Regions from separate parts of the Ochrobactrum sp. EDr1-4 genome, predicted to be linked through region 1. Evidence: predicted binding sites of a transcription regulator. Region 1 holds the regulator's gene; the other holds the start of a gene.
What was found. The regulator PhoB, encoded in region 1, activates phosphate uptake and scavenging genes when phosphate is short. The targets are predictions, from matches to a motif close to TGTCATNNANCTGTCAT.

Region 1 (3,156 bases):
CGTGGTCACGTTATAAAACGGCCCTTCAGGCATGGAAGGCGATTGTGGCGATGACGCATAAGCAAGGTTGTAAGGCGTTTGCGGAACCGGGTTCTGCAATTCGCCGTCACGACCACGCTTTTCGTAGAAGGAGTTTCCACCTGCAACCAGCACATAATGCATATTGTTGTAAGGGAATTTGAGCCCTGCAGTATGGAAGAACATCGAGTTCTTCAAAGATGGATGACGCTTGCCTTTAAGAACTGCATCAGCAGCTGCTTGAACATCTGGCAAAGCGTTGGAATTCATCTTGCGGGTCAAAACGCCCGGTGCAAACTGGTTTTTCTGCCCAACCACACCACAAATTGTATCGGGGTAGCTGCCCGATGCGAGGCGGTTCATCACCACAGTACCGACAGCCATCAAACCATCAGGGCTTGAACGGTTTGATTCAAAAAACATCGCGCGCTGGAGGCATTCGCGATCTCTCGCGGTGTAAGTGAAAGTCTTCACGCCATTGACCGACTTAACGTGGCTTACAGCCGCTGTCTTTTCGGTCTTGGTCTTGCTCGTACCACCAGTTGTCGTGCAGCCCGTCACCAGAAAAGGTGCCACGAGCAAACCGAGAATAACCGGCAGTTTCCATTTACGAGCGCGCGTCAACGGCTCAATCTCTTAATTAGGCGCATCATTACGACCCTTAACTGATCCAGTCTGCTTCCGCTTTTAAAGCGCCACCAAGGCGCTGCAAAATCAGGCTGGCGTTCAAGCCAAATCGAACGAAAATTAAAATTCAAACGTTCTGCTAATCTTCTTAGAGTGCAAGAATTAAGAATTTTTCGGCAAAAACAAGGCAAAAAATCATATTTCAAATTCACAGCCATATTGAAACCGAGAGACTCAACACGTCGAATCTTTGGCCAATAACCTGAGCTAAGCCGTTCTAAATTATTAACAAATCGTTAACGCAACCACTTAAATCTTATAAGGTATTGATTACACGCGATTCAATTGCAATGCAGCGCGCACCATAGAGCTGCCTTAATTCATGACTGCTGTAAAATCCTGCTAAGACATAGAAATTGGCGCTGAAATAATCAGAACATGCGTCTCTCACGAGCATCATGTCCAGTTTCAGTCAAATCTTTGAAATGAACTGTAACATCGTGTGATACGAGCCGATATGGAACGGATTTTCATCAACAACACGAATCGGAATTTGGAAATTTGCAACAAAAATGGCCCGATGCCTTTTGAGCAACGGGCCATTCTTAACGCGTGAAATGAACTCTGATGACTAGCCGAAAGAATAGCCAGCACCGCGCACAGTGCGGATCGGATCGAGCATGCGCCCCAAATTGATCGCCTTGCGCAGGCGTCCGACATGCACGTCGACCGTGCGATCATCGACGTAGATATCCGGTCCCCATACGCCATCAAGCAACTGGCTACGCGAGAAAACGCGGCCCGGCGACATCATGAAATATTCAAGCAGGCGGAACTCTGTCGGTCCAAGACGAATTTCTTTTTCTTTGCGATAAACGCGGTGCTGCTGACGGTCGAGCACAAGTTCGCCGACTTTAAGCACATGCGACAGAACACTTGGATTGGCACGGCGCAGCATGGCTTTAACACGCGCAAGCAGTTCAGGGGTCGAGAACGGTTTGACCACATAATCGTCGGCACCAACGCTCAGGCCGCGAACACGTTCGCTTTCTTCGCCACGCGCAGTCAGCATAATTACCGGAAGACGTTCGGTTTCCGGCCACTGACGCAGACGGCGGCAAAGTTCAATGCCCGACACACCCGGTAGCATCCAGTCGAGAATGAGAAGATCCGGCACGTTTTCACGCAGTGCAATCTCGGCTTCATCGCCACGCAAGATCGTATCGACGTGATAGCCTTCGGCTTCAAGATTATAGCGCAACAACACACTCAGCGCTTCTTCGTCTTCAACCACAGCAATCTTAGGTGCCTGTGACATGCAGTGTTTCCTATTGAGTTAAGCGTGGCGGCACATGCAACTCCCCCGTTCAGCCGCGTGCCGCCGCGTTTTCTTACATATGCGAATAATTTGCGCCGCGATCATACGGCGCAAATCTCATCAGGATTTACGCGCCTCGTCCACGACAATACCGTGGCTCAGGTCTTCTTTCGGGCGTTCCGCAGGCATCTGCAGGCCGGTCACGATGTAATAGACGGTCTCAGCAATGTTGGTTGCGTGATCGCCAATGCGCTCGATATTCTTCGCGCAGAACAGAAGATGCGTGCAGGCTGAAATGTTGCGCGGATCTTCCATCATATAGGTGAGCAACTCGCGGAACAGCGAGGTGTACATCGAGTCAATTTCGTCATCACGGTCGCGAACGATATTGATCTGCTGCACCGAACGCGTTGCATAGGCGTCGAGCACGTCTTTCAACTGTGTCAGTGCCAGTTCAGCGAGGGTTTCGAGACCACGATAAAGCTTGCCCGGCTGGCGGGATTCTGAAACGGCTGCAACGCGCTTCGCGATGTTCTTGCCAAGATCGCCCACGCGTTCCAGATCAGCGGAAATGCGGATTGATCCGATGATTTCACGCAGATCAACAGCCATTGGCTGACGCTTTGCGATAATCATGACGGCCTTGTCGTCAATCTCGCGCTCGCTTGCATCGAGGATAAGATCGTCGGAGATGACGCGCTGTGCCAGTGCGTTATCGGCATTCACAATCGCTGCAACCGACTGCTCAACCATGCGCTCCGCATGACCGCCCATTTCGGCGATCTTGTGGGTCAGGAACTGAAGTTCTTCGTCGTATGCGCTAACAGTATGCTGGGACGCCATCATAGACCTCTCGATTAAAAACGCAGGAAGCGGAACCGCAATCGGCTCCTGCTTTTGCTGAAATATTGGTTAGCCAAAACGACCAGTGATATAGTCCTGCGTGCGCTTCTCGGTCGGTGCCGTGAACATCACATCGGTATCACCGACTTCCACCAGATTACCAAGGTGGAACATCGCTGTGCGCTGCGACACACGAGCAGCCTGCTGCATCGAGTGAGTCACGATGACGATGGTGTAGTTCTGACGCAACTCGTCGATCAGTTCCTCAACCTTTGCCGTTGCAATCGGATCGAGTGCCGAACAAGGCTCATCCATCAGGATCACTTCAGGACTGACGGCAATCGCGCGTG
Region 2 (3,156 bases), on a different contig from region 1:
CGATCGTTGTTTGACACTGTTTGTTGCCGCAAGGACATTCTCGAAAATATCTGCACAGGCGTCCCATGTGAAAGGTTTTAACACCTCCGCAGGATCGAATGCAGGCATTTCAAGCGCTGCCAGACAAGCGGCGCGAAGATCTTCTGAGAGAACACCAGCACCGGTCGCACCGACAACGTCGGACGATCCCGGAACTGGAAAAGCGGCAACAGGTAAACCCGATGAAATCGCTTCAAGCAGAACCAGACCAAAAGTGTCGGTTCTGCTTGGAAACACAAATACATCGGCTGATGCATAGGCTTGAGCCAGTGCGTCGCCTTCTTTCTTGCCAATGAAAACGGCGTCGGGAAACCGATTCTTCAGATCATGAAGTGCTGGACCATCTCCGACGATGAGTTTCGTTCCGGGCAAATCCAATTCCAGAAAAGCCGGCAGGTTTTTCTCGGTTGCCACACGCCCCACGCAAATGAATACGGGCTGCGGCAAATCTTTCCTCACATCGCTTCGCGAATGAAATAAGCGACGATCCACGCCCCGCGTCCATAACTCAAGTCCCGTAAACCCACGCGAATGCAAGTCGGTGAGAATAGACTGTGTTGGGACGAGCGTATGCGATGCGGCATTGTGGAATTTGCGTAAAAACGAATATGTCCAGCTTAGCGGAATTGGAAAACGATCCCTGACATATTCCGCAAAGCGGGTATGAAAGCTGGTGGTAAAGCTCCAGCCCATTTTCATACACGCACGCCGCGCCATAAAACCCAACGGACCTTCAGTGGCGATATGAACATAATCAGGCTGTAAATCAATCAACTTTCGCTGAAATGCAGATGGCGTTGTCATTGCCAGCCTGATTTCAGGATAGGTCGGGCATGGAAAAGAGCGATAATCCTGTGGTGAGATAACGATAACTTCGTAGCCACGTTCAGTCATCAGTTCGCAGCACTTGGCCAGTGTTCTCACAACGCCGTTGACTTGCGGATGCCAGGCATCGGTAACGATGACGAGTTTCTTCATTAGCTGCCGTTCATCACTTTACGTGCCACTCTGGGGAGCCGTATTATCTTGCCATTGTCGCCAGCTGCAGGAAGCTGAGGTCGTTGTCCCAGACGATCCGTCCATTCAATCAGTTCCATACGACCATCAAAATGCTCAACAACGGCTGTGCAGCTTTCCACCCAGTCGCCAGTGTTTATATATTCAACACCATTCATTTTACTGATAGTTGCATGATGAATATGGCCGCAAATCACACCATCAACGCCAATGCGTTGAGCTTCTTCGGATACGACGTCTTCAAAATTTCCGATGAAGTTAACGGCCTTCTTAACGCGAAACTTTGCCCAAGCGGAAAATGACCAATAACGCAATCCAAACTTTGCGCGCACACGGCTCATGACCGTGTTAATCCAGATCGCCGTGTCATAAGCCCAATCACCAAGATAGGCGATGAAGCGCGCATTACGTACTACTACATCGAACTGATCACCGTGAATGACGAGAAATTTGCGGCCATCTGCCGTTTCGTGAATCGCGCGGTTCATCACTTCGATGCCGCCAAAATGCGTACCCTGGAAATTTCTCAGAAATTCATCATGGTTGCCCGCGATGTAGATGATTGAAGTACCTTTGCGACTTTTGCGCAAAAGCTTCTGAACAACATCATTATGTTCCTGCGGCCAATGCCAGTTCCGGCGCAGACGCCAGCCATCGACAATATCGCCAACCAGATAAATGGTTTCGGCTTCGTGAGTACGCAGAAAATCCAAAAGCAATTCGGCCTGAGCTGCTTTCGAACCAAGATGCACGTCTGAAATAAACAATGTGCGATATTTCTTTGGTTCGATCTGTTCTTCGCTCATGTGGTTGTCCTTCCATCTGGCAACCCGAAACTGAGCAGACAAAACCCGATTCATGTCACAGACATATGACGGGCATTGTGAATTGAAAGTTGTGATGCAAATGAGCTACCAGAGCGGTGGACATTTCGGCGCGTCAACCAGAATCTGGTTGATTGCAGGTGTCCGCTGGTGGCATGTCTGATGAAATAATAGGCTGGTTTGCTGAGAAACCCTGCGATTGCGGAATAACTGCTTCTCGAAATCATGCCTGTAGTGATTTGATAGTTTGAGATAAGAACGATATTGGCTCAACAGGCGCAAATAAGCGTCATTGTGTGGTTCCCCCTTCAGCCGCGCGTATGAACCGGAAAGCGATGCGATAATGACAAAGAAAAAGACCCCCTCCACTTCCACGCGTTCGGATTTTGACGAAGCGGCCCTGTTCTTCCATCGTTATCCCAAGCCGGGAAAGCTTGAGATTCAAGCGACCAAGCCACTCGGCAATCAGCGCGATCTTGCGCTTGCTTATTCGCCGGGCGTTGCAGCACCCTGCCTTGCAATCCATGAAGATCCATCCACCGCTGCCGAATATACGGCGCGTGGTAATCTGGTAGCCGTTGTTTCAAACGGTACTGCGGTTCTCGGCCTCGGTAATATCGGCGCGCTTGCATCCAAGCCGGTGATGGAAGGTAAGGCTGTTCTTTTCAAGAAATTCGCCGACATTGACGTTTTCGATATTGAAATCGACGCGCTGGAAATCGACCGTATGGTCGATGTGGTTTCTGCGCTTGAGCCAACTTTTGGCGGCATCAATCTCGAAGATATTAAAGCGCCTGAATGTTTTGAAGTGGAAGAGCAGCTTCGCGCCAAGATGAATATTCCGGTGTTCCATGACGATCAGCATGGAACCGCGATTATTGTTGCTGCAGCCGTCCTGAATGGTCTGGAACTGGCAGGAAAAGATATTACGAGCGCCAAGATTGTAACATCTGGCGCGGGTGCTGCGGCTCTCGCATGCCTAAATCTGCTCGTTAAACTTGGCGCTAAGCGCGAAAATATTTTCGTCTGCGATCTTGAAGGCGTGGTCTATGAAGGTCGTCCGGTGCTTATGGACCGCTGGAAGGACGTTTACGCGCAGAAAACAGACGCACGTGTACTGGCCGATGTTATTGGCGGCGCAGATGTGTTTCTTGGTCTTTCAGCTGCAGGTGTTCTTAAGCCTGAATTGCTTAAGCAGATGGCCGAAAATCCTCTCATTATGGCGCTCGCCAATCCAAACCCGGAGATCATGCCGGAAGCTGCACGCGAAGCGCGT

Region 2: the regulator PhoB is predicted to act here: its motif matches at 1,917-1,933, upstream of ACOZHT_RS11525 (UDP-2,3-diacylglucosamine diphosphatase).

Annotation. Positions count from the first base shown of each region.
Region 1 is NZ_JBLZOF010000001.1:1,041,673-1,044,828, forward strand. Features, by position in the region: gene ACOZHT_RS05135 (cell wall hydrolase) at 1-642, opposite strand, end outside; gene phoB (phosphate regulon transcriptional regulator PhoB) at 1,277-1,963, opposite strand; gene phoU (phosphate signaling complex protein PhoU) at 2,084-2,806, opposite strand; gene pstB (phosphate ABC transporter ATP-binding protein PstB) at 2,876-3,156, opposite strand, start outside.
Region 2 is NZ_JBLZOF010000003.1:94,927-98,082, reverse strand. Features, by position in the region: gene ACOZHT_RS11530 (glycosyltransferase family 1 protein) at 1-1,017, opposite strand, end outside; gene ACOZHT_RS11525 (UDP-2,3-diacylglucosamine diphosphatase) at 1,017-1,862, opposite strand; gene ACOZHT_RS11520 (NADP-dependent malic enzyme) at 2,224-3,156, shown strand, end outside.